One region of the Paenibacillus sp. N119s genome, then DNA from elsewhere that is predicted to be linked to it. Evidence: riboswitches for the same ligand, from Rfam matches in the RefSeq annotation. Region 1 holds a riboswitch; each other region holds the start of a gene.
The links. Region 1 has a riboswitch for glycine ahead of AC5V8P_RS04535 (alanine/glycine:cation symporter family protein). Riboswitches for the same ligand answer to the same signal wherever they lie in the genome.
Positions count from the first base shown of each region.

Region 2: another riboswitch for glycine. It lies ahead of sdaAB (L-serine ammonia-lyase, iron-sulfur-dependent subunit beta); the one in region 1 lies ahead of AC5V8P_RS04535 (alanine/glycine:cation symporter family protein).
Region 3: another riboswitch for glycine. It lies ahead of gcvT (glycine cleavage system aminomethyltransferase GcvT); the one in region 1 lies ahead of AC5V8P_RS04535 (alanine/glycine:cation symporter family protein).

Region 1 is NZ_JCAJRU010000019.1:14,769-27,834, forward strand. Features, by position in the region: gene AC5V8P_RS04500 (hypothetical protein) at 1-2,294, shown strand, start outside; gene AC5V8P_RS04505 (response regulator transcription factor) at 2,335-3,030, opposite strand; gene AC5V8P_RS04510 (sugar phosphate nucleotidyltransferase) at 3,192-4,547, shown strand; gene AC5V8P_RS04515 (thioredoxin family protein) at 4,744-5,259, opposite strand; gene AC5V8P_RS04520 (beta-glucoside-specific PTS transporter subunit IIABC) at 5,393-7,249, opposite strand; gene licT (BglG family transcription antiterminator LicT) at 7,476-8,324, opposite strand; gene AC5V8P_RS04530 (LacI family DNA-binding transcriptional regulator) at 8,557-9,528, opposite strand; glycine riboswitch at 9,764-9,840, shown strand; glycine riboswitch at 9,859-9,954, shown strand; gene AC5V8P_RS04535 (alanine/glycine:cation symporter family protein) at 10,101-11,519, shown strand; gene AC5V8P_RS04540 (PTS transporter subunit EIIC) at 11,690-13,066, opposite strand, start outside.
Region 2 is NZ_JCAJRU010000009.1:34,837-47,902, reverse strand. Features, by position in the region: gene AC5V8P_RS02600 (non-oxidative hydroxyarylic acid decarboxylases subunit D) at 1-40, shown strand, start outside; gene AC5V8P_RS02595 (pyridoxamine 5'-phosphate oxidase family protein) at 113-574, shown strand; gene AC5V8P_RS02590 (serine hydrolase domain-containing protein) at 739-1,899, shown strand; gene AC5V8P_RS02585 (Ig-like domain-containing protein) at 2,040-4,376, shown strand; gene sdaAA (L-serine ammonia-lyase, iron-sulfur-dependent, subunit alpha) at 4,536-5,435, opposite strand; gene sdaAB (L-serine ammonia-lyase, iron-sulfur-dependent subunit beta) at 5,425-6,114, opposite strand; glycine riboswitch at 6,326-6,440, opposite strand; gene AC5V8P_RS02570 (DUF6359 domain-containing protein) at 6,655-8,259, shown strand; gene AC5V8P_RS02565 (ABC transporter ATP-binding protein) at 8,590-9,621, shown strand; gene AC5V8P_RS02560 (ABC transporter ATP-binding protein) at 9,599-10,525, shown strand; gene opp4B (oligopeptide ABC transporter permease) at 10,539-11,507, shown strand; gene AC5V8P_RS02550 (ABC transporter permease) at 11,545-12,444, shown strand; gene opp4A (oligopeptide ABC transporter substrate-binding protein) at 12,488-13,066, shown strand, end outside.
Region 3 is NZ_JCAJRU010000268.1:422-6,255, reverse strand. Features, by position in the region: partial or broken gene AC5V8P_RS22295 (PTS transporter subunit EIIC) at 1-384, opposite strand, end outside; gene gcvH (glycine cleavage system protein GcvH) at 809-1,207, opposite strand; glycine riboswitch at 1,600-1,699, shown strand; glycine riboswitch at 1,700-1,796, shown strand; gene gcvT (glycine cleavage system aminomethyltransferase GcvT) at 1,876-2,976, shown strand; gene gcvPA (aminomethyl-transferring glycine dehydrogenase subunit GcvPA) at 3,102-4,457, shown strand; gene gcvPB (aminomethyl-transferring glycine dehydrogenase subunit GcvPB) at 4,454-5,834, shown strand, end outside.

The DNA.
Region 1 (13,066 bases):
ATTGGTTATGGTACTTATCTTCTCAGAATATAAGAAACTTCCCGTTTGATATGGAGATGGATGCAGGGATTGCAGTCACTTTTGCCAGTAAGAAGCTGGATGTGGCGCCTTATCAGATGAGCAGTATTGAAGGGAAAACGGTGCTGGATTTTGACTCGATGCTGAGAACTGAAACCTTTTTCAAGCCGGATAATCCGCAGTTGTTCAGTGTGCAGGCTAACCCTCGTGAGGAATCCAACAATGTGCCTACACTGCACGGCGAGATTATGAAAGGAGATCCGAGTAATATATGGCAGGTTGCCAGATCGGGATTACTGGAAGCCAAGGAAAATAACCCGTATCAGTTCCACATCACCGTTTCTGGTCGCGGGACGAACAAAATGCATGTAAAAATGAGGTTTTATGATAAGCAAATGCGTGAGCTGGGCGTTAGCTATGTCGTGGCACCTTCAGAGGGCTATAACTTTGACAGTCTAAAATTTTACGGGGAATACGTCTCACCTCCTGGAAGTTATTGGATGCAAATGGATTTGTTAACCCTCCAGCGTCCGCAGCAAAAAAATTACTGGTGGATTCATGATATCCAGCTGCGTGATTTGGGGCAATATAGCAAGCCCAACACGTTTACGATGCACAAAAAATTGGAGCAGTCTCAAACCTCACATGTATATGCTAGAGTGTTCATGAATAAGGCAGGCGGGAAATTGCAAGTCACACTGCCGGATGGAGTGGTTAACATCAAGACTCATGATGAGGGATTAAACCAATTCCAATGGGTCGATCTGGGGGAGCATGTTTTTCCCAAAGGAGATACTCCGGTCACAGTGAATAACCTGCAAGGCTTTAATGCGGTTAATCAATTTGCGATTGTCCCAGTGGATCAGCTGGATCAATTATCTTTTCCGGTGGAGCAGGCACTGAAGCGGGGCAAGCTCTTTTTCACCTTGGAGGCAGAGAGCGATTTTAACGCCCAAGGGAACGTGCAGACAGAACGTGCCTTACCAAGACTTAGTATGGGGCGGGGGATCAGCTACCAAAAAGGGACATTAAGCAGAGAAGTGGAAGTCGTCAAAACAGGAACCTATAGCGCAGCAATTTTGGCTAATCTGCCTGCCGGATACAAGGGATCTTTAACAATGAAATGGACGAATGAAGAAACTGGAAAACTACTGACCAGAACGATTCGTACGGGTGAGACGTATAAGCAGTTACCCGCTACCTCAATATCCGAAAAGCAAGTTATTGAAACGGTGCCTAATCAGGATGGTTTTGCCAAGAAAATCATACAAATTCCCGGTCTGCTGAATGATTATGGCCGGGTCGAATTTAGAAATCTGTTCTTAACCAAGGGAAAATATCGCTTAACCCTTGTCCTGGACAGTCAGGTGCCGTCATTGAGTGGTTTTGAAGATATTCATCGAATGAACGGTCAGGAAGTGACCGTGATGCCTGGGCAGGACACGAAGGAATCATTGAGTACGGATGTTGGCTGTGTAGCAGATATTCGACCTGGCCAGACGAACCTGTCCATCAAGAACAAAGAACTGTCAATCCGTTACGCACCTAGCTATTCTTGTGACTGGAATATTTATGCGTCCCAAAAAATGAAGGCAGAGCCGCTGCAAGAGTACGCTGTGCAGTTGGATGCGCGATCAGAAGAAATTGGAAGTCGGCACATGAAGGTCATTTTTTTAAATAAAATGTCCCAAGTTCTTCAAACCTCCTATATTGATGAGGTAGAGGAGAGAGATAAGGAGCAATGGAATCATTATGATCAAATCGTGAAGGCTCCGGCAGGAACTGCCTTGATGCAGTTTCAGATATTGGCGCATGCGCACAAGAAACAATCAGGCTTGTTTCAAATGAAGCAATATTCCATCATTCCTTATCAAGCGATGATTACAGTGGATCAATTTACGCTGTTTGAGGGAACGGATATGGATACCTTTTTTATGGCACCACATGCTGCGGAAAACATTCAGGCTACTCGTGAAAATTCCATGGAACGCAGCTTTACGCTATATAATCCAATGCATCAGCAGGTGCTCATCCGGGAGACAGAATCCCCTAATCCACTCTGGGAGTTCAGGCTGGGTAGCGAAAATCAGCGAGCGCGTCTGTCTGTGAATGGAGTAACGACCGGATTTATAACGAATGGCAGCGGAAACGGTAAGGTTGTCGTTATTCTGGCTTCTGCCTACCGTTTCGGCTGGGTACTGTTTGTCATAGGAATATTGGGTGGAGTAGCTTGTTTTCTTCCTTATGGGCGATGGAAAAGGCGGAAGCTTCCATAAAGAAGCAAGCCGCCCAGAGGGGCTAGACGTTACGATACAGCTACATCTCGTATTTGTAGCCTCTACCCCAAACGGTGCGGATATGCTGAGGATTTTTAGGATCACGTTCGATCTTTTTGCGGAGGCTGGAGATATGTACGTCGATGGTACGATCCAGATAAGCGCCATCTCCGCCTTTAACTCGATCCATCAGCTCGCTGCGGGTAAAAACTTTCCCTGGGTTGCTGGACATCTCTTTTATAATGGAAAATTCGATGTGAGTAACTTCGATTTCCTGGTCATCGACCAACAGGCTATGACGGTAATCATTCACCCAAACTCTTACCTTTTTAAGCTTTTGAGTACTCGTTTGTGATTCAGTGAGCATGTTGCTGCCACTGCGGCGCAGCAAGGCTTTGATACGGGCGTTTAGCTCTCTCAGGCTGAAGGGCTTGCATAAAAAGTCATCTGCTCCGTCGTCTAGAGCCTTTATTCTTGTATTCAGCAGGGTATTATTAGAGATGACGAGCACGGGAACCGTGGTAAATTGACGGATGTGATTGATCAGCTCACATTCGATTTTACCGGAAAACATTAGAGCGGTCACAATAATATCCGGCTTAAAGTGCATTAATGTAGGAATTGCGAGTTTATGATCATAGATTAGTTCGGTCTGATAGCCTTCCTCTTGAAGATGAAGAGCAATCATATCAGCCAAACTTTTTTGGCCTTCAATGATGAGTATTTTTGTAGACATGACTGACATCTCCTGTACGGACAAAGATACAATTAACATGGCATAACGATGTATGTTCTACGATGTTACATACTTATGTATTCGGCAGAAGCACGAAAAGCAAACAGTCCTATAATGTAAGAAAAATATTAACTTAAAGGAAGAAGGTTGCATCTTTGCGAATGATTTTATTATCCGGAGGGTCGGGTAAACGTCTATGGCCCTTATCCAATGTGAACCGCCCCAAGCAGTTTCTTTCCATCCTACGTCATGACGAGCGACCGGAAAGCATGCTGCAGCGGATATGGAGACAGTTAGATGAGGCGAGCTTGGCAGAGCAAGCTTATTTTTCTACGAGTGGAACTCAGGTCGAACTGATTCAGGGGCAAATTGGTGGAGACGCTGTGGTCATTGAAGAACCGACTCAGCGGGATACCTTTCCAGCCATTTCCCTGGCTACGGCCTACTTGCATGACATTGCAGGCGCATCACGCGACGAAATCGTAGGGGTCATGCCGGTGGATGGCTATGCGGGGGATGAATTTTTCGAGCATCTGCGCAGGCTTCCTTCGATATTAGAGCAATCCGGAAGCCATATCACATTGATGGGGGCTGTTCCAACGGAGCCCTCGGACAAATATGGATATATTGTGCCTTCATCTCCTTTGCTTGACCAGGAATATTATAGAGTGAGCTCATTTGTAGAAAAGCCTGATCTGATCCGATCCGAAGCATTGATCCGTGAAGGAGCGTTATGGAATTGCGGAGTGTTTGCTTTTAGAATCGGCTTTTTAATGGATGTTCTGACGCAAATGGGTTTACCAGTCGATTATGAGTCACTTTCGACAAATTACGCGGATTTGCCGAAAACCAGCTTTGATATTGCGGTAGTAGAACACACTCGTAAGCTCTCCGTGCTCCCATATCATGGAGAATGGAGAGATTTAGGAACATGGGATTCGTTGGTGCGGGAAGTGAGTTCAAAGCTGAGTGGCCCCGGGTATATTTCAGAAGCATCACATGACTCGCATATCATCAATGAACTGGAGATTCCGGTCAGCATCTGGAATGTCCCCAACATTATTGTCGTTGCTGGGCCAGATGGCGTGTTGGTTACGGATCGACAATCATCCACAGGAATTAAGGATATGGTAGCTGAAATTGAAATTGGACCGCGTTTTGAGGAGCGCTTTTGGGGGAAGCAAACGGTCTTATCCCATCAACAAGCAGCCAGCGGGTTACAAACGGTCACCAAACGTGTGGTTATTTCGAACGGGAGATTTATCAGTTATCATGAGCATCAGTTTCGAAAAGAAGTGTGGACCATTGTCTCAGGAACCGGAAGCGTCTGTATCGATGGGATGACACAGACGGTCAGCCCCGGCATGGTCATCGTTGTGGAACCGGGTGCCAAGCATTTTATAGGAGCCGTAGAGGGAGATTTGGAATTCATTGAGTCACAAATCGGACATATGGTATCCGAAACAGATATTATCCGATATGAATTTCCCGATTCGGTGGATGCTCGTATTGTATAAGAGGCCCAGAATGTAGGAACGAATGGGTAAAAACGAGGTACAGACGAAGCCTACGAGGAGAGCTAGGAACTATTTTTTAACCAAGCTTTGACGACTAGGAATTCTCAATAAAAAGGTATTCATGCGTTGTTCGCTTGAATACCTTTTTTGCATGAACAGCTCGTATTGTTCTTAATGAAATGAATAGGAAAGAGGCTTATAAAATGAGCTTTTTGGAGGTTAGCCACTCTTTGACAGCATCTGTACTGAGATCTCTTTTCGGTGTCCATTCTATTTTATCCACCAACTTGCCGTTTCTGAATTCTGCAATCGTAGGGGTATATTTTACGTTGTAATCGGCTTTAAATTTATCCCATTGGGATTTGTCCTTATGAATCTTGTGAACGTTCAAAAAAGTAATTTTGGAACCCAGATTATACTGTTCAATCATCTTGTTAAAGTTAGGCTCAAACCGATTGCAGTCGCCACAACTGGGTCTGCCAACATAGACGAATACACTTTGGTCCTGCTGAATCAATTGTTTAAAACCATTGATTGTAACCGCATTCAAGTGGTCATATATTTCGGGGTAATTGCTTTTGCTCGCTTGGATCTCTTTATTTTTCTGCTGAACTACCTGCTCTAAGTCTTGAAATTTGACTACAGCTGAAATAGCAATACCAATGATAAGCAATACAATGACACTTAACCCGGCGATATATCCTTTTTTCACAGAAATCCTCCTTTTTTTACAATCTCAAACTTACAATATATGATATTTCCATTTTTAGCTGTAACACTTGTCTCATAATGCATAAAAAAGAAGCTTTCCATTTGGAAAGCTTCTTGTAGTCTCAACGTTAATGTTAGACTACAACAGTCAACAAGTAATCCTCACGTTTCACTTCAGGTTCTATTGTGCTCAGTACATCCAGGTATTGAGCGGAATTGGTTACGATGATTGGCGTAGTCGTTGTATAACCTGCTGCTTTAATTTGTTCGATATCAAATTCAAGCAACAATTGCCCTTGCTTCACCACATCACCCTCTTTGACGCGCTTGTCAAAGAATTGTCCTTTCAGTTTCACCGTATTAACACCAACGTGAATCAGAATTTCTGCTCCGCCATTGGAAGTAATACCGATGGCATGTCCGGTCGGGAATACGGTCGTGATCGTTCCGTTAACAGGGGATGTCAGCACACCTTCTGTAGGATCGATCAAGATTCCTTTTCCCATAGCGCCTGAAGCAAAGGCAACATCAGAAGATTGTTCCAATGGCAGCACTTTACCTTGCAGCGGACTTACGAGAATTTCTTTTTCAATGGCTGCTTCTTTCTTTGCGGGTGCGGCTTCTGTTTTTGCAGTTTCTTCTTTCGGATCGTCAAAGCCCAAAATCATAACCAACACAACAGCGAGTATAAAGGCAACGAGTAAGCCGATAACAACCCATAAGAATCCAGCTCCAAAATAAGTTGGCAATGCCAGCAAACTAGGCAGGGAGAAGGACTTTGCAGTTGCCCCGCCGGAAGCGATAATAGCGCCCCCGATACCACCAGAAATACAAGCGTAAATGAAAGGCTTTTTCAATTTCAAAGTTACGCCATAAATCGTAGGTTCAGTAATCCCGAATACAGCTGCCAGTGTGGAGGAACCAGCCAATGCTTTCATTTGAGTATTTCGTGATTTCAGGAATACCCCGAGTGTTGCACCTGCTTGAGAAAGTACGGCTGCTGTAAGCATTGGAAGCATCGTGTCATAACCCAATGTTGAAATATTGGACAGCATGATTGGAACGAAACCCCAGTGTACACCGAAAATAACAAATACTTGCCAGAATGCCCCGGCAACAGCCCCAGCAATCAATGGGCTTAAATTGTATACCCATGTAAAACCATTCGCCAAGCCTTGACTGATCAGATTACCGACTGGACCAAAGGCCAAAAACGTCAATGGAACAACGACCAGCAGTGATAGCATAGGTACGATAATATTTTTTACCGATTGATGAACAAAGGAATTAAACCAGCGTTCCACATAGGATTGTACCCATACCGCGAGAATAATGGGGATTACGCTGGAACTGTATTTAATTAAAATGATTGGAATCCCGAGAAAAGCCAGTTTTGCTGGATTGTCCACCGCTGCAATCACATCTGGGTAGACGAGTGCTCCAGCAACTGCAACAGATACAAAGGCATTGGTCTTAAATTTACGAGATGATGTAATAGCCAGGAATATAGGCAAGAAATAGAATACACTGTCCGAAGCAGCGTTCAGAATGAGATACGTACCGCTTGCAGTATCAATCCAATGGAGCGACGAAATTAAGGCCATAATCCCTTTGAGCAAACCTGCTCCGGCAAGAGCCCCCAAGAGAGGAGAGAAAATGCTCGAAATGATATCGACTGCTTTGCCGAGAACATTCGTTTTCTCGGAAGATGCTTCTTTTTTCGCATTTGGATTGTCCGCATCCTGCAGATTTGTTTCTGCCATCATATGCTCAAACACTTGACCTACATTGTTACCGATGACCACTTGGAACTGGCCGCTGCTTTCCACCACTGTAATGACACCAGGCGTTGCTTCCAGTGCAGCTTTGTCTGCTTTTGTACGATCTTTTAATTTAAATCTCAAGCGTGTAGCGCAATGGAATACCGAATTGACATTCTCTTCGCCGCCAACGAGAGTCACTATTTTTTTGGATAGCTCTTTATCACTCATGTTCAGAACTCCTTAAGTGTTATTCTTGCTACGGATAGGATTTACTGTTTACATTTGTTGCTAAGATGCGCTGGCGTGCATCTTTTTCACCTTGTAAACAAGAAAAACCTAAACTCGTGGTGAAAACGACGCACTTCTCCTACAAGGGTATGTCGATTTCACCATCAGTTTAGGTTTTGCCTGCCTTACCAGTCACAATCCATGAACGATGAGGATATGAAGTTTTTTAGCCTGAAATGTTATTACGTTCAGTTACCCGATGAATGTGAATCGTCAGATATACATATTCATCCTTGCTTAAATATTGATCATATGTTTTTTCTAGGTATTCATTAATTTTTTGGGCACACGCAAAAGCTTCGGTATAGGTTTGCTTTACCTGGTTGTACAAAAATTCTTCACCACTGTAAATGACCTCTTTGCGAATCACTCGCATTGCAAAGTATTGCAAATGGGTCAAAAATCTCGAATAGCTAAAAGAAGTCTCATCCAGCACAATCCCGTAATGATACGTAATAATGTTTAATATATGTTGGACAATCTCAGTCATTTTCAGCGTGGCCTGCATCTCGTTACCGTCGATCCGGGCATTCACCATATGCAATGCGATAAATCCAGCTTCATCTTCGCCCAATTTTACACCGAGCGTATTTTCAATCTTTTGCAGAGCATCCAGTCCAACTGCAAACTCTTTTTTGTAAAAGCGTTTAATTTCATACAGCATCGCGTTTTTGAGTGCCAATCCTTTTTCTTCCCGCTGTATGGCAAAATGAATATGGTCGGTCAAAGTTAAATAAATGTTATCACTTAACTCCGTATCCAGCACCTCTGCTGCATGGGTGACAATTTCATTCACGACCTCCAGATGAGATACGGGAATATCGTTCAGCAGCTCGGTTAGTTTGGCCGTGAACTCGTTTTCATTTAACATGAAAATCTTATCTATTTTATGATCATCGACTGGGTCGCCAGCCACTTTTTTGAAGGAAATACCTCTTCCCATGACGATGACCTCTTTGCCTTTATCGTTTTTAGTCAACAGGACGTTGTTATTGAGCACCTTCTCAATAATCATTGAAGTTCCCCCTCCCATCCTTTACCAATAAAAAATGCCCAAGCACAATTCAATACTATTGTTAGCAATAGCACTCAATTGAACTCAGGCATTGCCCGCATCACCGGTCACAATCCTTCGATATAGTGCTATTGTAGCACAAAAAAAAGCGATTTCAACATTTTTTATTCTCTTTCGACAAAAAATATTTCATATCAAGGCCCAATTGCCTAATTTGCAAGTCAACTGACCCTTAAGTGGTCGTACGCTCAATGAGACTGTATTCCAGCGAATGAAGCTTCATCTGGCGTCCAATCAGCTCAGGGGAAAGCATGAAAAAAGCATTTTGCGCCTGAGCCATAATGGGATTTTGAACCGTTGTAATTCCCATGGTGTGCGACAGCTCCGTGTTATCGAACCCAACAATCGCCAGATCTTCCGGTACCCTCAGCTTTTGTCTGCGCGCTTCGCAGAGAATGCCCACGGCTACATAATCGTTAGCACACAAAATAGCCTCCGGAAATGCCTCCCGATGCTGTAACAAATTACGTACGACCTGTTCGCCATCACGAATGTTATAAATAGAAGAATAGTTCCAATGCGGCCGCACTGGCAGATTGTGCTCATTCATGATCTGCTTATAAGCTCGTTGTCTACTGTGGGTATTAATGCTGCTTGGACGACCAAAGGCATTGGCTATACGAGTATAGCCTTTTTGTATCAAATGCTTTAGTGCTAGCATGTATCCTTCATACTGATCCATAGCGACGGAACGAATATCAGTATGCTCCATTCGTTGCCAGGCCACAATGGGGCCATATTTGCAATAGGTACTCAAAAAATCAGTGTCATTCACGCAGGAAATGATGACCAGCGCATCGACTCTTTTTCTTTTTAAATCCTCGAAAGCCTGAAGCTCCTTCTTCTTGTCTTCTCCCGAAGTATAAATAATGGTTTGGAATTCATATTGTCCAGCGATTTCCACAAAGCTGTCCAGAAAGGCCAGAACAATTTCATTAATAGTTGAAGTAATGATGCCAATCTGGAGCGTCTGACCCTTGGATAGAGAAATCGCATTTCGATTAGGAACATAATCCAGCTCCTGCATGATTTTTAATATTTTAGCTCTGGTTTCTTGGCTTACATGTGGGGACTGATTTAACACTCTGGATACCGTAGCCTTGGAAAAGCCCGCCAGTTTTGCAATTTGATCAAGATTCGACATGATGCTTCTCCTCACATAAGAAAAAAATACTTGATATGAAACGCGTTACAACAATTAGGATGCTCATGAGGGCATTACGTCTATTTTAAAGCATCTATTAATGCATTTCAAAGGAGAACGGTTGCCGGGAGATATTGATTCAAGGATTGTAAGTTTATCGTTGGACTTCACAAATTTTTCACTTGTAATAAGCTGAAAGTTTTCTGTATAATAAATAAAAATTTCATATGTCTGGTTGATGTTTGCGGGAGATGGAATGAAAATTCCGACCGAAGGGGCAAAACTCTCAGGTGCTAAGGCTGGTTACAGCAATATGCGGGGACCGTAAACGGACAGAACTCTGGAGAGACCCTTAATTGGGCGCCGAAGGTGCACCGCAGAATAACATCTGCTTAAACTCTCAGGCAAAAGGACAGAGACGCGAATAACCTGTGACAGGGAATACTCTAGGCTTTTTAGAGATAAAATCCTGTACAAATTGGTTTATTTTTCGTGCCTTTAACCTCTCCAGGAGTCGAATCAACGGATTTGACTCTTTTTTGTTTTTTAATATGCTGGAGGAGCGGGTTGAAATGAATTTGGTACATTTATTGGAAACGATTGACAGTTGGATGTGGGGAGCGCCGCTTCTAATTCTCGTCATGGGCACTGGGTTGTGGCTAACGATCCGTCTGAAGATGCTTCAGATTATTCGATTGCCTTTAGCGCTCAAGCTAATTGGTAAAGCGCCGGACGAAGGCAGCGGGGATGTCAGTAGCTTTGGAGCATTGAGTACGGCACTCGCAGCTACTGTAGGTACAGGAAGTATCGTCGGTGTCGCAACAGCGATCAAATTGGGTGGGCCCGGTTCATTATTCTGGATGCTGGTTGCAGCTTTTTTCGGGATGGCAACCAAATATGCGGAAGGGTTATTATCCGTTAAATACCGTGTTAAAGACCGGAACGGACAATTTTCGGGTGGTCCGATGTATTATATTGAAAACGGGCTTGGCCGCCGTTTCAAGCCGCTGGCGATGTTGTTTGCCTTTTCTGGTATTCTTGTAGCATTATTTGGAATCGGTACTTTTCCGCAAGTAAAGGCTATCGTTTCTTCTACGGAGAGTAGCTTTGGCGTGCCAACAGTAGTTACAGCAATCATTATTTCAGTGTTGACGGCTGTTGTTACGATTGGAGGACTCAAAAGTATCGCCAAGGTATCCACAAAGATTGTTCCATTCATGTCGGGGCTCTATATCGTGGTTTGTTTAATCGTACTCATTAAGTTTGCAGGAGAGCTTCCTCATGCGATCGCGCTAGTATTACAAGGGGCTTTCTCGACAACATCTGCGGCGGGTGGTTTTGCCGGAGCCACGATTATGCTGGCAATGCGAAGCGGAGTTGCCAGAGGGATCTTTGCAAATGAAGCCGGTTTGGGAAGTGCGCCAATCGCAGCAGCAGCAGCTAAGACAAAATGGCCCGCAGAACAAGGGCTAATATCCATGACGGGCGTTTTTATCGATACGATGATTATTTGTAATTTGACAGGATTTACATTGCTGGTTACGGGAATATGGAGTGGAAATGATGATGGAGGTCTGATGACTCAACATGCGTTTTCCAGTGCCTTTCCGGCTGGAGCAGAGCTCGTGACGATTAGCCTTATTTTATTTGCGTTCACAACGATACTTGGCTGGAACTACTACGGGGAACGCTGTGTTGAATATTTGCTTGGGGTCAAGTGGATTAAACCATACCGTTATCTGTTTATTATACTGGTTGCCGGAGGCGCGTTCATCAAGCTCGATGCCATCTGGCTGCTGGCAGATATTTTTAACGCAATGATGGCTTTTCCGAACCTGATTGCATTGCTCGGCTTGTCAGGAATTGTAGTCGCCGAAACTCGCACTTATATGAATACTTTGTATCCTAATAAGAAAAAAGGGATTCTTGCAGGTGCCAATGTAGGGGCTGCTATCCAAGTAGAAGAAAAAGGACAAACAGTTAATTCATAAATACTAAAAGGGGTGCTCTCAGCCATCACAGGCTTGAGGGTACTCCCTTTTGAATGTTATCGCCAACATGAGGAATATCATCCTCTATCCGTACGTGGGATGATTACATGGCAGCCGGAGAACAACTTCTGTTATAGGAAGATCGCACGTGTTTAAGTCAGGGGATTAGCTTATGACATTAATCGTTGTATCTCATCTTTCAGAGCTTCGGACCGAGTACCGAAAATAACCTGCAGGGTACCGTTCCCCAATCTGATGATCCCCGATGCTCCGAGCTGCTTAAGAGCTTGATCGTTAACCGCTTTGTCGTCTTTGACGACAAGGCGTAGCCGCGTGATACAGGCATCAATGCTTTGGATATTATCTGAACCGCCGAGATAGGCTAGGATCTTGTCTGCCTGACTGGACGGAGTGTTGGATGAGGTGCTCGCCTTTCCAGCAGGTACGGATTCGTTAGTCTTAGACAGGAGATCATCATCTATATCGTCTTCACGCCCGGGAGTCTTTAGGTTGAATTTGAGAATGATGAAGCGGAACAGAAAGTAATAAACGAAGGCGAAGACAAGCCCGATTGGGATCATTCGCAATGGGTGGGTGGAGAGCTTCATATTGACCAGATAGTCAATGAGTCCTGCTGAAAAAGAAAAGCCAAGCTTGACATCTAGTAGGTATACGACCAGACCGCTTAGCCCTGTCAGCAGAGCATGAACGCCGTAAAGTAATGGCGCAATGAACATAAACGAAAATTCGAGGGGTTCAGTAATTCCAGTGAGGAACGATGCCAGCGCAGAACCGATGAAAATGGAAGCGACCGCTTTACGTTTTTCCGGCCTAGCTGTATGGATGAATGCGAGAGCCGCTGCTGGCAGAGCAAACATCATAATGGGGAAGAAGCCAGACATAAACATACCTGCCGATGCATCGCCTGCAAAAAAACGCGTCAGGTCACCATGAACGACTTCACCTGCTGCATTGGTATAGTCACCAATTTGAAACCATGCGATTGAGTTCAACACATGGTGCAGACCGAGCGGGATCAGTAGTCGATTGGCAATCATGAACACCATGGATCCGACTCCGCCAAAGCCGACTATCCAGTTGCCGAAGGCTGCAATTCCATCTTGTATCGGACTCCAGATCATGCCGAGCAGAATGGCCAGAATCATGGTCGTAAAGGCTGTAATCATGGGTACAAAACGTTTGCCTGAAAAAAATCCAAGCCAGTCTGGAAGTTGAATATTGTGATATTTTTTGAATAAAAAAGCAGACCATCCGCCGATAAAAATACCGCCCAATACGCCCATATCCAGTTTGACATCGTCGGGAATATACGCAAATATACCCGGTACTGCTGCCAAAATACGGGTTAGCACCAAATAGGCAATGACTGCCGAAAGTGCGGCTACCGCATCACCTGCCAGACCAATAGCAACACCGATGGAGAAAATGAGCGCCAAGTTGCCGAAGATTGCACCCGCCCCTTCGTTCAGAAAAGGAGTGACATAATGATTCAGAAATCCACCGATTCCAGAACCAAGTGGAATGTC
Region 2 (13,066 bases), on a different contig from region 1:
GAATGCTGCTCATGTTCCTCCTATTCCAGAGCGGATATAGGGTCGTTCGTAAGCAGCCGTGAATTATGGTAACTTTGAAGTTATAAGCCAAATGTAAAGGGGATTATACATCATGCAGATACCAAGGATTAGTAAGGATCTGTTCACGCTGCTGGACGGCAAGGTATTGGAGGATAAGCAGCATGAAGCCATGATGCTGCTGACGGTCACAGAGGATCAGTGGCCGCACATAGCGATGATTAGTGTGGGCGAGGTTGTAGCGCTGGACGAGGGGAATTTGCGTCTGGCACTATGGCCGGGTACGACTACGACGGGTAACATGATCCGTACCGGGAAGGCGACACTTGCCGTGTTTACCGGGGGAAAGGCGCATTATGTGCGATTGTCGCTGGAACATCTGCCTGCTTTGCCCGGGGCCAAGCATGTACGTGAGCGATTTGCGGCTCATGTTTTTGCAGCCAGAGAAGATTCAGCTCAATATGCGGATATTTTGACAGGTGTCACGGTTCGTCTCAAGGAACCGGAATCGGTGATCCATCGCTGGAAGGAAACGGTGGCTGAACTGTTAATGTAAAGCCATCTGATTATGATAAATAATCTATGTATTTACCAAGTTTACCGTTAAAATAAATGCGTGGAATAAGCGCTTACAAGGAATCGTGCTGAGTTTGTTGGAACAAGAAATTAGAGCGCGAGGGGAAGCTTGTTTCTTTTGAAGGAAAAATAGGAGGGATGAATATGTCTCGTTTTGACAAGGTAGATCAGCTATTGAAGCATTTCGTAGCAAATGGGCCGGCAGGTTGCGGTTGTGCCATTGCCCAGAATGGCAAAGTGTTGTATGAAGGGTATCATGGATATGCTGATCTGGAAGCCCAAAGACCAATCACTGAGGATACAGTGTATCGCTTGTTTTCCATGACAAAGGTCGTTGTCTGTGCGGCTGCACTTATGCTGTACGAACGTGGGCAATTTTTGTTGAATGAGCCTTTATATGAATATCTTCCCGAATTTCGTAATGCGCATGTATTCAAAACCGCTCCTAACGGATACACCTACGTGGATAAGGCAGAAAAAACCATTTTAATTAAGCATATATTCAATATGAGTATAGGTCTTCCTTACGCTTCCGAGTCTTCAGAAACAGGAAAAGCTATGCAGAAGGCCATTGCAGGAATAAAAGAAAAGCAGGGGAAGTATGACCTGTGCACAGAAATTAAAGCGCTTTCTGGAGTTCCGCTTGCATTTGAACCGGGAACACGATGGTTATATGGATATGGGCACGATCTTGTTGCGGGTCTTATTGAAGTGATTTCGGGTAAATCAGTAGGGCAATTTTTGAAGGATGAAATATTTGATCCACTTGAAATGAACAACACAGGCTACCGCTATCGTGGAGATATTGAATCGCGGATGGCTTCCATGTATCAACGGACAGACACCGGAAAACTTGAGAAAATAGAGGGTTTTTTGGATGAATATCATCAGTCAGATGCTATATATGAAGGTGGAGGCGCAGGTTTATATTCGACAGTCACAGATTACCTTACATTTTCACAAATGATGTCAAATGGCGGCACGGTAAACGGAGTAAAGTTATTGGGGAGAAAAACCATTGATTTAATGCGTACAAATCATTTGGATACAGCCCAGTTATCGGATTTCACCAATTCATACCATACAGGTTATGGTTATGGACTTGGTGTACGCACGTTAATGGATAAAGCGGCTGGGCATGCCAACAGCTCAATTGGGGAATTTGGTTGGTCGGGAATGGCGGGCACCTGGGTTTCTATAGATCCGAGCGAGCAGTTCTCCGTCGTTTATATGCATCAGCTTGATCCCAATATGGAAGAGTACCACCATCTGAGAATTCGTGCAGCAGCTTATAGCTGTCTGTAAATGTTCCGATTCTAGTTAATAAGGACCAAATTTTCTCTAAAGTCTAAACTATTCTTTTCCATATGACGACATAAAACGTAGGTGTAGGGATTTTGCCAAATCCTTAATTTTTAGCTTTGAAAATAGGAGGGAATTAGATTTTGAAGAAAAGATGGTCCGGTTTTCTGGCGTTGGTCATCCTGATTTCAAGTTTTACATCATATGCAGGGTTTGCATCTGCAGCAGAAGCGGTGCTTTCCAAGATTGTCCTTTCGTCTAACGAGGTAACTTTGCAACAGGGGGATACAGCTGCGTTGACGGCAACGGCTGTTTATAGCGATGGGACAACCTCAAATGTAACTGTAAGCACAGATTGGAAAAGTGATAATACATCTATTGCTACGGTGTACAATGGTACAGTTTCAGCCAAAGCTGAAGGGGAAGCTACTGTGATTGCGACCTATAAGGAGAAGGTACAATCCGTTCAGGTACATGTAACGAAAAAGGTTAAGGCGCTGACATCCAGTGTACAAAGCCTGAGCCTGCGTTCAAGCGGTACAGGACAGATTGATCTGACAGCGACCTACAGTGATAATACAACAGCTCAGGTTTCTGGTGATGCGGCCTGGACTTCGGATAATCAGAAGGTAGCGACTGTAGTCAACGGATTAGTTACTGCTCGGGGAGCAGGTTCAGCTAATATTAAGGCTGTATATGGACAACAGAACGTAACGATTGCTGTACAGGTGGAGCAGGTTAAACGGCTGGATGCCAGTACATCAGAGGTTTCTCTTTTGTTAAAGGATACGGAGAAGGTTAAATTAACAGCCACGTTCCCGGATGGATCGACTCAGGATGTTACAGAGTCTGCCGAATGGAGCTCCAGCAATACAGCCGTGGCAGATGTTCTGAAAGGCACTATTACCGGCTATAGCACAGGGAAGGCGACAATTACAGGTAAATATGGCACGATGTCGGCTACGATTGCGGTGGATGTGGATCAGACGAATAAGCTGAAAGCCAGCGAAACTAATATTTTTCTCCGTTTGGATGAATCTAAGAAAATACAGGTATCTGCTGTGTACCCGGATGGAACGGTAACAGATATCACAGATAAAGCTACTTGGACATCAAGCGATGAAAAAATTGCAACAGTGAATAAAGGAACGATTATGGCCATTGGAGCGGGTTCGGCTACGGTGAACGCTAAGTATGGAGATAAGTCCGTTTCCATTAAAGCAGATGTCGAAACCTCTAGATTTCTGGATTTAAGCGAGGACAAGCTGAGCTTGAATGCTAAGGAATCCAAAAAGCTCAAGCTGACCGCAACCTATGTAACAGGGACGGAAGAAGATATCACAAGTAAAGCAGAGTGGAAGTCCAGTAATGAAGATGTTGCTTTTGTCAGCGGGGGAGAAGTCACAGGTTATAAAACAGGTGAGGCAACGATCACAGCTTCTTATGGCGGCAAAACAGCCACAGCTACCGTATCCGTAAACGTACCTGGTGATCTATCTTTGTCCTCTAAAGCGGCAACAATAGATATTAATGAGGATTATACTGCGACTCTGACGGCTACTTATGCGGACGGGCGTAAGGAAGATGTTACAAAGGATGCAGAATGGACTTCAAGTGCGGAAGATATTGCTTCTGTGTCCAAGGGAACGATTACGGGTAAAGCGACTGGTAAAGCAGTGATTACAGCGACCTACAATGGCAAAAAACTGACGATTAACGTGCAAGTAGGCCTTGTAGACCGTCTGGAAACCGATTCGCGTGTCATTGTGCTCGGTGCTCAGGAAACAAAGCAACTGAAAGTAACTGGCGTTAAGAGTGGCGGTACAAAAACAGATGTAACCAAGGATGCCACCTGGTCTACTAGCAACGTCAAGGTCGTTGAAGTTAGCGAAGGTTTGATTAAAGCGAATGCCAACGGTAAGGCAACGGTCACGGCTTCCTATGGCAAGCAAACCATTACGTTTACGGTAGAAGTAGACGTAGCGCAAAAGATTGAAGCGGATGCCATTGCGTTATCCCTCAAATCCGGAGACCAAAAAACCATTTCCATTGTGGTTAAATCCAGTGATGGTAAAGAAAAGGATGTTACGACCCAAGCGGAATGGAAAACCTCCAATTATAGGGTCGCCACTGTCAAAAAGGGTCAGGTTACCGCAGTTAGTTATGGTAAAGCTAACATTCAGGCGAAGTTCGGCGGGAAAGTGATCAGCGTGCCTGTAGATGTTGATACGCTTAAATATTTGCAAACGGACGAAGTCGCTTTGACCTTGAAGGCAGGGCAGCTGGCTAAGGTTACAGCTACAGCGACGTATAAGGATGAGTCGGAGAAGGATGTCTCCAAGCCGGCCGTCTGGTCCTCGTCCAGAATTATTGTTGCGACCGTCAAAGACGGTAACATTAAGGCACAGGGCAAGGGCAAAGCTGTAATTACCGTAAAATATGCAGGTAAAATGACGAAGGTACAGGTAACTGTCCAGTAATCTGTAATCGATTGAAAAGAAAAGGAGCAAGCATGTCGTCCCTAGACGTATGCTTGCTCCTTTATTTTTAAGGGCGAATTCTCTTTCCCTTGGAGAATGTAGGGGAGAAATATTCGTCTTGTTTTATAGAGGAAAAGTAGTTGGTTTAAGGCTTAGAAACTACGACTTATCTTTCTTGGCCAGTGTGTTGCGTGTAAGGGATTCGGTCAAACGCTTGCCAGTCGGTGTCTGGGCCAAGCCGCCTTTGGCGGTCTCGCGGTGCTTCGACGGCATCGCGCTGCCGACTTCAAGCATTACGTCAATGACTTCGTCAGACGGAATGGCGCTGCGCACTCCCGCCAAAGCCATATCCGCTGCGGCAAGTGCAGTCACGGCGCCCAGCCCGTTGCGCACGATGCACGGAATCTCGACGAGCCCGGCAACGGGGTCGCAAATCAGACCGAGCGTGTTCTTGAGCGCTAGGCCTACAGCGTGGACGGCCTGTTCAGGCGTGCCGCCGCGCAGCTCGACCATTGCACCGGCGGCCATCCCAATGGCTGATCCAATCTCAGCCTGACAGCCTCCCTCCGCGCCGGAAATGAAAGAATTGTTGGCGATGACGTAGCCAATAGCTCCGGCTGCGAACAAGCCGTACACCATATGCTCGTCATCCCAGCCGAACCGCTCCTGTGCACTAATGAACACGCCAGGGATGACGCCGCAAGAGCCAGCAGTGGGTGTGGCGACAATGCGTCCCATGGACGCATTCACCTCAGACACGGAGAGTGCATAAGCCATAGCGAGCGCGGAGGCGTCGCCGGAGCAGGTCTCCCCTGTCCGCAGATACTCGGCCAGACGCTTGCCGTCCCCGCCCGTCAATCCGCTGCGGGATACGGTATCTTGCGTCTGACCACGATGAACGGCTTCCTTCATGACTTCATAATAATCAGACATTTGGCGGAAGATTTCTTCTTCCGTTGTATTCGTCTCTTGTATTTGTTCTTGAATCATTAGGCGGCCAATCGTGGTGGATTCCTCAGCGCATATCGCGCTGATTTCATGCAGATGGCTAAACCGCATCGGATTCAGCTCCTTTTTTCAGATTAATCATTTTAATTTCATACATATGAGGTATAGAACGCAGTTTGGCAATCAGTTCAGCCGTAGGAGGACTGTCCGTTTCAATGGCGGTAAGTGCTTCACCATCCCGGCCTTTGCGATCCACATGCATATAAGCAATGTTAATGTCAGCAGCGCCTAGCGCTGAAGTCACCGCACCCAAAGTACCGGGCTTATCCGAGTGGAGAAGCACCAACGTAGGCAGTTCTCCGGTCAGGTTAACTCGGAATTCGTTGAGCTGCTGGACATGGATACTGCCGCCTCCGATGGAGGAGCCGAGCAGGGTGCGCTGATCCTCGCCTTTCCATAGCTCGAAACGGACGGTGTTTGGATGGGGCGCAGGGAGTCCGCTAACGGCAAATTCTACGGCCATTCCAGCCTGCTCCGCCCATTGCTCGGCATCGGGAATCCGATGATCGTCCGTATCGTAATTGAGCAGGCCTGCGATGAGTGCCAGGTCGGTACCGTGTCCTTTGTACGTGTCGGCGAAGGAGCCGTACAGTGTCATGCGGGCGCGGTCAGGCTGCGCCCCGAGCCAGTGCCGGGCAACGCGTGCAAGCCGCACCGCACCGGCGGTATGTGAGCTGGAGGGTCCGGTCATGGCCGGACCGATAATGGAAAATACATCTTTGAAACGCATGGTGTGGCCCCCTGTATGTTCTACTACCATAGTATATTGTATTTTCGCGTCTTTGCGCGGATATGACGGTTCCTGATGCTGACGTACGATGTGAGCACAAAAAAGGACAGGATAAGGAAATTTCCCTTATCTCTGTCCTCGTTACCTGAGAGTTTCGTGCGGTGTCCATACCGCCTTACCCCTTGGGTGGCTTGCGCTCTCTCCAGAGTTGCGTCAGATGACGATACATGGACCTGAGAGATTATCCGCCAGCCGGGCGCTGGCAGTTTGCTCCTTCGGTGCCGCCAGCGTGTAAGCCTCTGGACAGACTCTCCCGTCATCTTCATTCGCGTATACCGTTCTACATATCTCCCTTAGCGTAATGTATGCCGCGCTCGCTGTCAATCGCAGGGTTCGATTTTTACATAAACAGGTGTGTTTCCAATAAAAAAGATTAAAATTTACATAATTATGGATCAAACCAGGAAGGAATTAGAAGATTGATAGCTAATCTGATAGAGGACAAGTACATTTATGGAATTATAGGAGGGATATTGACGTATGGTAAAAGGCTTGCGGTTCACAGGTTCACGCTTGAAAGGAATGCTGCATCTGGCGGCGATCGTATCGCTGCTGATCGGCATCTTCGTTCCATTCGGTCAGGTCAAAGCAGAGGGAGCACTGACAGTAGCTGAAGCCCTTCAGCGTCAAGGCAGTGGAGGTACGGTGACGGTGGAAGGTTACATTGTTGGACATGCTACCGGATCGAAAACGGCTAATTTTTCTTCCCCGTTTGCGAATGATTTTAACGTACTGATTGCCGACCAGGCGAATGAACGTAGCACGTCCAACCTACTGGATGTGCAGCTGTCATCAGCGTACAGAGGACAATTTGGGCTAACAGGCCATCCTGAGCTGATCGGCATTAAAATTCGTGTGACAGGTACGCTTGGCACCTATAATAATTTTGGCGGAATAAAAAGTCCGAGCGCTGTGGAACTGGTGAATGGAAGCGAGCCGGGGGAACCTGGTAATCCAGGCGAGCCTAATCCTGGAAACCCGGGTCAGCCCGGTACGACATTGCCGGACGGCAAAGGTAAAAAAGTGCTGTTCGATAATACGCATGCACAGACGGCTGGGGCAGCAGATTGGGTCATTGACGGCGCCTTCTCTGATTTTGCTGATGGATTGCGTAATGTAGGCTTTACTGTGGACCAATTGAACCGCTATATTCCTTTTACTTTTGGGGAACAAGCCATAACCTATGACAAGCTGCGCCAATATGATGTGTTCATCATCGGTGAAGCGAATGTTCCATTTAAAGCTTCCGAGCAGGCGGCTTTGCTACAATACGTGAATAACGGGGGAAGTGTCTTCTTCATCTCCGACCACTATAATGCGGACCGCAACAAAAACCGTTGGGATGCCTCCGAGGTTATGAATGGCTACCGTCGTGGAGCCTATACTAATCCGGCAAAAGGCATGACTGCAGAAGAAGCAGCATCACCGGCGATGCAAGGATTGACTAGCTCTGATTGGCTGGCAACCAACTTTGGCGTTCGTTTCCGCTATAATGCGCTTGGCGACGTGAATGCTACGGACATTGTAGCTGCAGATCAATCTTTTGGCATTACCAAGGGTGTACGTTCAATTGCCATGCATGCGGGTTCTACGCTGGCTATTATTGATCCTACCAAAGCGAAAGGAATTGCCTATATCCCGACAGGTACGAAAAAATGGGGCAATGCTGTAGATCAGGGTGTCTATAACGGCGGGGGCCGTGCGGAAGGGCCATTTGCGGCAATCTCCAAGGTCGGTCAAGGCAAGGCAGCATTTATCGGTGATTCTTCTCCTGTAGAAGACGCTACACCGAAATATGTGCGCGAGGAAAACGGACAGTCGAAGAAGACGTATGATGGTTTCAAGGAAGTGGACGATGCCACCTTCCTGGTACAAACGGTCCAATGGCTTGCATGGAAGCAGGATTACACCAAATTATCCGATGTGGCAGGCTTAACGCTGGATCAGCCCACGAAGCTTCTACCGTTTGAGGAGCCAGCGGCTTCCACGGAACCGCAACCTGAGCCTTGGTCTGCTCCAGCAGCAGGCTACAAATGGTATGATCCAAAAACGTTCAAATCGGGCTCCTATGGAGCGGCTTCGTAACAAATGTAAAAAAATCAGAGTGAGTTGTTGTGTGCTAGTGAGCTGTTTGGTCCTCTATAGGGGATCAAACAGCTTTTTTTGTGATAAAAATTAACCTGTGGTTGGTTATTTAGTTACATTTTGTGCCAGGAAGGTCGCGCTGCTGCTGGATCATTGATTTTTTAAATGATGTTGATAGCATAATCTTAATTGATATATCCATATACTGGTGATAGGATGTATTCAAATTATTCCGACAAAAAAGGTATGTAATGTTTGTGGGAGGTTTTAACATCAAACATGGTGAGAATTAGCGGGACAAGACCATGGAGAATGGAGGAAGCGCACGCATTGAATATCGAACCTGTGTTGGAGATCAAAGGGTTATCCGTATCTTTTCGCATTAACGATCAATATCACCCCGCTGTCGACCATCTGGATCTGACGGTCAACCCCAATGAAGTGCTGGCTGTGGTCGGAGAATCCGGTTGTGGCAAAAGCGCGCTGGCGCTTTCAATCCCACAACTGCATGACATGGAGCGGACACGTGTCGAAGGAGAGGTTCTTTTTAAAGGCACGGATCTGATCCGTCTCTCCTCAGCGCAAATGAATAAAATCCGCGGAGCGGGCATTGGCATGATCTTTCAGGACCCGCTAACAGCACTGAACCCGTTAATGAGCATTGGTAAGCAGATCGAGGAAAACCTCGATTATCATACGTCCCTATCGACGAAGCAAAAAAGGGAGCGTGTACTGGAGCTACTGGAAAGCGTAGATATACCCAATCCTGTGCGCGTGTATGAACAGTATCCGCATGAACTTTCAGGAGGGATGCGCCAGCGTGTGATGATCGCGATTGCCATAGCTTGCCGTCCCTCTCTTATTATTGCAGATGAGCCGACGACTGCGCTCGATGTAACCATTCAATCGCAAATTCTTGACTTGCTCAAACAGCTTCAACAGGAGACCGGAAGCGGAATTATTCTGATTACGCACGATCTTGGCGTTGTGGCCGAAGTAGCTGACCGTGTGGTGGTCATGTATGCCGGAGAAATCGTCGAAAGCGCTGATGTTTTTGAATTATTCCGGCATCCACTGCACCCGTATACGCGTTCCTTGCTGGCCTCCATGCCGGGATCGCATACCAAGGGAGAAACGCTGCATGTCATCGGTGGCATGGTTCCCTCATTGCAAGATATTCCCCGTAATAGCTGTCGTTTTGCTCCGCGTATTCCCTGGATTCAGCAGGGAATGCATGAAGACCATCCTCAATTAAATGAAATTTCCCCCGGCCATTGGGTTCGCTGTACATGTTACCAGCATTTTCATTTTGAAGACGAGACAAAGGGAGAGGCTGCTCATGGCACTACTGGAGCTAAATAATTTGAAGGTTTATTATCCGGTGCGCGGTGGTTTTTTCCAGCGCATTGTTGACCAGGTAAAAGCAGTGGATGGTGTGTCGATCAGCATAGAGGCAGGCCAAACCTACGGACTGGTAGGAGAATCCGGCTGCGGAAAAACGACGACAGGAAGGACAATTATCGGCTTGAATAAGCTGACGAGTGGACAGATTCTTTTTAAGGGCAAGGATCTTGCGGCTTTGAGTCGTAATAACCGGCATCCGCTGCGTAGAGACATTCAGATGATTTTTCAGGACCCCTATTCTTCGCTGAACCCACGTAAGCGTGTATTGGATGTCATTGCTGAACCGCTGCGAAACTTTGAACGACTGAGTAATGAGGAAGAGCGGAGAAAAGTTCAGACGCTGCTGGAAAAGGTGGGCTTGAACGCTGACGCAGCCTACAAATATCCGCATGAATTTTCCGGGGGTCAGCGGCAACGGATCGGGATTGCGCGTGCGCTGACTTTAAATCCAAAGCTGATTATTGCTGATGAGCCCGTATCAGCGCTTGATGTTTCTGTGCAGGCACAGGTGCTTAATTTTATGAAGGATGTGCAGCGGGAGTTCAAATTGACGTATTTATTCATTAGTCACGACCTGGGGATTATCCGCCATATGTGCGACCAAATCGGCATTATGTACCGAGGTCGCTTAGTGGAACAGGGGAGCGAGCAAGATATTTATGAGCGTCCACAGCATTTGTATACCCAGCGGCTTATTGCCACCATTCCCAGTATCGATCCTGCGAAGCGGCTGGAAAATGCTCGAAGAAGGCAGATGCTTTTATCCTCTTACAAGTCAGAGCTCCCCAAACATCTAGATGCAAGCGGAAAGCCGTTTGCCCTGAAATCCGTAAGTCCATCCCATCAAGTCGCGCTACCATAGGGAGGTACAGAATATGTGGAAATTTACACTGCGCCGGCTACTGGTTATGATCCCTCAACTTTTTGCACTAAGTGTGCTCATATTTTTCCTAGCCAAAGCTATGCCGGGGGATGCCCTGACAGGGCTCATCACTTCAACACCCAATCTGAATCCGGCTGCACTGGAAGAACAGCGTCAAAAATTGGGGCTCAATGACCCGGTGTGGGTGCAATATGGGAACTGGCTTGTCCAGCTTGCTCATGGGGATCTGGGCAAATCTTATGTACATAAAATTAGCGTTACCGATTTGATTGGCAGTCGTTTGGGAAACACGTTTTTTCTGGGCGTAGTGATTCTGGTTCTGACGTATCTGATCGCCATTCCGCTGGGAGTGCTTAGCGGTCGGTATCAGCATAGTCTGCTGGATAAAACCGTGGTGGGATATACCTATCTCAGCTTTGCAACACCCCTATTTATACTCGCGTTGTTGCTGCTGTACGTGTTTGGATTCAGGCTAGGCTGGTTTCCAACCAGCGGCAGTGTGGATGTAGGTGTGGAGCCGGGGACATGGTCATATTACGTGAATAAGTCGTATCATCTCATTCTACCGGCGGTTACGGGCGCATTGCTCAGTACGACGGCGACGATCCAGTATTTGCGCAATGAGGTCATTGACACACGTTTGAAGGATTTTGTAAAAACAGCACGTTCCAAGGGGGTACCCGAAGGAAAGATCTATTCCCGTCATATTTTCAAAAACTCTTTATTGCCTATTGCTGCTTTCTTGGGCTATGACCTGACGGGTGTGATTGCGGGCAACATTTTCCTAGAATCTATTTTTGGTTATCCGGGGCTAGGTCAGTTGTTTCTACAGTCCATCACCCAACGGGACTTTTCAGTCGTGAATGCATTGGTCATGATCTCCGGTTTCTTGGCACTCTTAGGAACCCTTTTATCGGATGTCATCCTAAGCAAGGTCGATCCCCGCATTCGAATTGAATAGCGAACAAGTCTAGAAAAAAGGAGGGATTATGGTGTCTATGCAGGTGGAGGAAGTCTTCTCGCCGGAAATCATTCGTAAATCACCATCTAGCTGGTCTGTACTGCGTCGTGAGCTGGTACGTGACAAAATGGCCTTGATTTCCATTGGATTTGTGGCTTTGTTCTTGATTTTTATATATGCCTCTGTCCTGTTTGTCAATCAGGATGTAGTCACGACGGTCGATCTGGGCGCGATCCGCGAAGCTCCCGGCTCAGTGCATTGGTTGGGTACGGACCGAGCGGGCAGGGATATCTTCGGCCAACTGGTCATTGGGGCCCGCAATTCATTTACCATCGGCTTTACGATTACTTTATTATCGGCCGCCATCGGCTTAACGCTGGGCTTACTAGCCGGGTTTTATGGAGGACTGGTTGATAACATTATCATGCGGATCATTGATTTTATCCTGGTGCTTCCGTTTTTGATGCTGGTCATTGTATTTGTCAGTATTGTGCCCAAAAGCGGCATAGGGTCTTTTATTTTTATTATGACCGCCTTTTTATGGATTGGAAAAGCGCGCCTGATCCGGGCCAAGGTACTGTCAGAGCGGGAATTGGACTACGTCCAGGCTTCCAAAACCCTGGGCACACCCAATTGGAAGATCATATGGTTTGGTGTGCTGCCCAATCTCAGTTCAGTTGTGATTGTGAATCTAACGCTTAATCTTGCTGGAAATATCGGGATTGAAACCGGGCTTTCCTATCTCGGCTTTGGCTTGCCGGAATCTACTCCAAGCTTGGGGACGCTGGTGAGTTATGCGAATGATCCGGATGTATTGCAGAATAGCTGGTGGATGTGGCTGCCTGCCTCATTGCTGATATTGGTGCTAATGCTGGCGATCAATTTTATCGGTCAGGCGCTCAAACGTGCCACGGACGCCAGACAACGATTGGGTTAACCGAAGTTCAAGGAATAAGGACAACAACAAGGAGGGGTTTACAATGGTTAAACACTGGAAAAAAGGAATTCTGCCTGTTCTGTCTGCTATTTTGGCGCTTTCTTTGGCTGCATGCAGCGGCTCGCCTTCCGCTTCGAATGGTGCAAAATCGTCTGACGGTACAGGTGGAACAGGGACCGACAGCAAGCAGGTGAATACGACGGCGCTGGCAAAGGCGGTCAAGAACGATAAAACCCCCATTAAGGGCGGCATCATCAATTATGCGCTTGTATCCGATACCCCTTTTGAAGGGATTCTGAATCCTGTATTTTATGATGGAAATCCGGATTTTGAGGTCTTCCAGTTTTTCTACCCTTCCCTGTTTTCGATTGATTCCAATCTGAATATTGATGATAAAGGAGCGGCGACGATTTCCTTTTCCGCAGACAATAAGGCAGTGACTGTCAAAATTGATCCCAAATTGAACTGGACGGACGGTAATCCCGTAACGGCAGAGGACTATGCCTTTTCCTATGAAGTGATCGGTCACAAAGACTATGAAGGTCCACGTTATGATAGTTTTATGACCAACATTGTAGGTATGGAAGATTATCATGCAGGTAAAGCCAAAACGATTTCAGGC
Region 3 (5,834 bases), on a different contig from region 1:
TTCAACGGCCTTATCGAACTTCTTCAATATCCATGCAGCCAGCGGACCAGCTACCATTGCGCCCAGGAACATCGGGATATCGGCCCCCACAATGACACCCATCGTCATAATGGCACCGATCACACCTCCACGCTGTCCGTGAATCATTGTGCCTCCTGTATAACCAATTAACAGCGGCAGCAAATAATTTTTCATTGGATCAACCAGTTGTGCAAAACCCTCGTTCGGGAACCACCCGGTCGGAATAAAGAGTGCTGTAATTAATCCCCACGCAATAAAGGCTCCCATATTCGGCATAACCATACCGCTGAGAAAACGGCCAAAACGTTGTACGGCGACACGAGCGCCACCGCTTGAACTGGACTTTGTGTCCACTGTGCTCATATTCATATCCTCCTTGTGAGTAAATAGCATCACTACCTTTTCTTAAAATTCATACTAAATGACAGCGCTATCTTCATCAACGAAATGAAAACGTACTTTCGTCATGAACGTTGATGACAACATTTAAATTTAAAGTAACGCCAAGGCATTATACCTGCATAATTCTTCTTAATATGGCCGATAACAATAGAAATTAGTCGAAAAAACATGGTTGTAAATCTGCATATTTTTTAATGGGACACCCTTCTAAATCTGAGGAAGTGACGTAATTACGCCTTCTAAAAAACAACAAAAAAATAGCCGCTATGTCAGATCATAGCGACTATTTTATACAAAAACCGAGCGGACTCACGATGCTCTTATTTAATTCAAGATCCATACAGAAAATCAAAATAAAAGGTAGTAATTCATGCTGTATTACTTATTACTGCTCATCTGAAATCAACTGTTCGTACTGCTCCGCAGACAGCAGCTTGCCCACAGCTTCCTCGACATCATTGTTCAATTCTACTTCGATCATCCAACCCTTTTCATAGGGAGATTCATTCACCAGTTCAGGTGTGCTTTCCAGAGCTTCATTCACTTTCATAACGGTTCCCGCCACCGGGGCAAAAAGATCGGAGACTGTCTTCACCGATTCAATTGTGCCGACCTCCGCCCCCTGTTCAATCGTTGTTCCCACCCCAGGTAATTCCACAAAAACAATATCACCCAGTTGATGCTGTGCAAAGTCTGTAATGCCGATTCGCAACGTTCCATTCGCTGTGCGCTGAACCCACTCATGTTCGTCTGTATACCAAAGTTCCTGTTTCACTTCACTCATCCGTTTCGCCTCATTTCCACATGAATAAAATGCTTTTGATCACTTGTATTAGACAGGTTAAGATTATGACAACAAGAACATCCATGTCAATAATACTAACAAAAATACTTCATACCAACCTATATAGCATAGTCTATCAAAAATAATAACTTGTAACAAACGCTTACATATCCTTATTTATACATTAAATGTTTTTCATATTGTTTCATATGACATTTTTATTGACATTTTGAATGAATTTGCGTATTAATGGGTTATAGCAAATGCTTTTGGAAATACATCGACAACTGCAAACGCGGATGAACGCGGAGGGAGAGACTGCCAAAAGGATTCTCATAGCTGTTGTCGTTTGTGAGACAGTTATGCACGCGAATCGGATCCAAGTTGTTACCTGCAAGACCGGGTAGCATACCATTGATCCAAAAGGTAGCGCCGAAGGAGTAAACTTGCATTGCAGGTGAATCTCTCAGGCAAAAGGACCTCTGCCGGACGCATCTCTGGAGAGCATTCGCGATTAGAGCGGATCACCCAAGGGGAAACCCGGTACATGCCGGGGTAACTTTCTGGTATCAAGGACAGAGCTGAAAAAAGAGTATGGACCGCCGTCTATACGTTTCTTTCAGCCTGTCTTTTTGTTTTGGCCGATTACACTGGATAGGAGTGGAAAAATGTCTAATTTGCGAAGAACACCACTATATTCGTCCTACGGGACGCAACCCGGAGTTCGTTGTATTGACTTTGGCGGATGGGAGCTCCCCGTTCAGTTTAGCGGCATCCAAAAAGAACATGAGGCCGTCCGCCAACGCGCGGGTTTATTCGATGTCTCGCATATGGGCGAGTTTTTGGTTGAGGGCAAAGAAGCCGAGGCTTTTTTGCAGCGAGTAACCACAAATGATGTCAGCCAGTTGGAACCGGGTCAGGCACAATATTCACTCCTTTGTTACCCCGACGGAGGCGTAGTGGATGACTTGCTTGTATATCGCAAAGGACCAGAGCGCTACATGCTCGTTGTGAATGCTTCCAACATCGACAAAGATTGGGATTGGCTTATTCGCCACGCACCTGCATCGGTTCATCTGGAGAATGTGTCTGACGCAATAGCATTGCTGGCATTGCAAGGACCAGAAGCAGCACGTATTGCCGCTGCCGCAACAGATACAGATATAACGAATCTGGCATCTTTCCGATTCCAGGAGAACGTGCAATTGTTTGGAGCAAAAGCGCTTGTCTCGCGAACCGGATATACCGGCGAAGACGGCTTTGAATTTTATATACCTGCTGAGGAAGCACCTGCCGTCTGGGATGGTTTGCTTCGTTGCGGTGAGTCGTATGGGCTGATTCCTGCTGGACTTGGTGCTCGCGATACGCTGCGCTTTGAGGCGCGGCTGCCGCTGTACGGGCAAGAGTTATCTGCGACCATTTCACCGCTTGAGGCTGGTTTAGGTTTCTTCGTCAAGCTGAACAAAGGAGATTTTATCGGCAGGGAAGCACTGCAACGCCAGAAAGAACAAGGAATTCCTCGCAAGTTGATTGGGCTGGAAATGATGGACCGCGGCATCCCGCGCGCTCATTATCCGGTATTTGCTGAAGGCCAACACATCGGTGAGGTCACCACCGGCACCCAATCGCCCACCTTGAAGCGCAATCTAGGGCTGGCCCTGGTGGACAGTCGTTATAGTACCCTATCTACACCGCTGGAGGTCGAAATTCGTGGTAAACGCCTACGTGCGGAGGTGGTCGCAGCCCCCTTTTATAAACGGCCACGCTGATCTTAAACTCTCTTCATTCCTGAAAAAACGATCATATCGTATATGAAATTCTGGATTTTCCAATTCCGTTTATGTATTAGCTAATTTATTATCTAAATTTTGCTTTTCGAAAGGAGCCAGAACCTATGAAGCAGCATCGCTATCTCCCCATGACCGAACAAGACCAAACCGAAATGCTGCGTGTGGTAGGCGTATCATCCATTGATGAGCTATTTAGTGACATTCCAGAGGCTATTCGATACCAAGGAGAACTCCCTCTTTCCTCTCGGCTCGACGAAAGAGCCTTAACCCGCCACATGGCCAGACTGGCCGGACACAATGCCAATACAGATACACATGCCAGCTTTCTTGGTGCAGGCATTTATGATCATCATATTCCGTCCGTTATCCAACACATCACCTCACGATCCGAATTTTACACAGCCTATACCCCTTATCAGCCGGAAGTAAGCCAGGGCGAGCTGCAAGCCATCTTCGAGTTCCAGTCGTATATTTGCGAATTGACAGGCATGGCTGTAGCTAATGCCAGTATGTACGATGGGGCGACAGCTCTGGCGGAAGCAGGCTCATTGGCTACCGCAGCCACGCGCCGTAAACAGCTCATCGTATCAAGGTCTGTCCATCCAGAGGCACGTCAGGTATTGGCAGCCTATGCACGCGGATTGGATTTGGACATCGTGGAGATTGGCTGTTCAGACGGCGTAACGGATGTCGATGCGCTAGCCGCAGCTATATCGGAACAGACAGCGGCTGTTTTGGTTCAGAGCCCCAACTTTTTCGGAGCCGTCGAAAATTTGAAGCCGATGGCTGACCTCATCCATGCGCAGCAAGGGCTTATGGTTGTCAGTGCCAACCCACTGGCGCTTGGCTTATTGGAGGCGCCTGGCAAGCAAGGCGCAGATATTGTGGTAGGCGACGCGCAGCCGCTTGGGATCTCGTCCTCCCTCGGCGGTCCGACCTGCGGTTACTTTGCCGTTTCACAGGCGCATATGCGCCGTATCCCTGGTCGTATTGTAGGCCAAACCACAGACCGTAACGGCAAACGCGGTTTCGTGCTGACCTTGCAAGCGAGAGAACAGCATATCCGCCGCGAAAAGGCTACCTCTAACATTTGCTCCAATCAAGCGTTGCTTGCTTTAACGGCATCAGTGTACTTGTCCGTCATGGGAAGACAGGGTATCCAGGAAGTAGCCGAGCTGAATGTGCATAAAAGTCGCTACGCATTAGAGCAATTGCTGAGCTTGAAAGGCATAACTGCCTCGTTTCATGCACCGACCTTTAATGAGTTTGCCCTTAGACTGCCTGAAGGCACAGATATGAGCAAACTTCAGGACAATCTGCTGGCTGCCGGATTTATTGCAGGCTATGATTTGGGCCGGGACTATCCGGAGCTTGCTGGTCATATGCTGATTGCCGTAACGGAGCAAAGAACCAAAGAAGAGATCGACCAATTTGTACACACCTTGGAGGGATTGCTATGACACACGCCGGACAGGATCAGAAACAAGAGCTGTTGCAGGAACACGATCAGGCGCTCATTTTTGAATTGAGCCGTCCGGGTCGCATCGCCTATTCCCTTCCTGAGTGCGATGTCCCTCGTCGCCCGGTAGCAGAGCTTTTGCCAGATTACGCGCTGCGCAGCGAGCCTGCGGCACTACCCGAGGTATACGAAGTAGATGTTATTCGCCATTATACCGCCCTGTCCCAGCGTAATTTTGGCGTCGACAACGGATTTTATCCGCTTGGCTCCTGTACGATGAAATACAACCCGAAGGTGAACGAGGATGTCGCCCGTTACGCAGGCTTTGCTAAAATCCATCCCTATCAGCCGGAGGGTAGCATCCAGGGTGCTATGGAGCTGCTGTATACGCTCCAAAACGATCTGGCTACGTTGACTGGCATGGATGCCGTCACGCTTCAGCCCGCTGCTGGCGCCCATGGCGAATGGACCGGGCTGATGATGATCCGCTCGTACCACGAAGCACGTGGTGAGCGACGTACCAAGGTGCTCGTGCCGGATTCCTCGCACGGAACGAACCCCGCCAGTGCAACTGTCGCGGGCTTCGAAACAGTCACCCTACCCTCCACCCCAGAGGGGCTGGTGGATCTGGATGCGCTGCGTCAAGCCGTAGGCAACGACACCGCTGCGCTCATGCTGACCAATCCAAACACGCTGGGCCTGTTTGAGAAGCAAATTACTGACATTGCCGCGATCGTGCATGACGCAGGTGGTCTGCTTTACTATGACGGGGCAAATTCCAACGCCATCATGGGAATTACCCGCCCCGGGGATATGGGCTTCGATGTGGTGCATCTCAATCTGCACAAAACGATGAGCACCCCTCACGGCGGAGGCGGCCCTGGCGCGGGACCTGTCGGCGTAAAGCAGCGACTGATTCCCTATTTGCCCAAGCCGCTTGTTGTACGTGATTCGCAGGGGATGTACCGCTGGGACCGGGAGCAGGGAGATTCTATTGGACGGGTCAAAGCCTTTTACGGCAACTTTGGCATTCTCGTCCGTGCCTATGCCTATATCCGCAGCTACGGTCCTGATGGCTTGAAGCGAGTATCCGAATGCGCTGTACTCAATGCCAACTACATGATGCATCGGTTGGCTCCGCATTTTGACCTGCCTTACCCTGGGCATTGCAAACACGAATTTGTCATGTCAGGGCGAGGCTTGAAGAAATTTGGAGTGCGTACGCTGGATGTAGCCAAACGATTGCTTGATTTCGGTTATCATCCACCTACCATTTATTTTCCGCTAAATGTAGAGGAATGCATCATGATCGAGCCGACGGAAACAGAAAGCAAAGAGACGCTGGATGCTTTTGTCGACACTATGATTCAAATTGCGC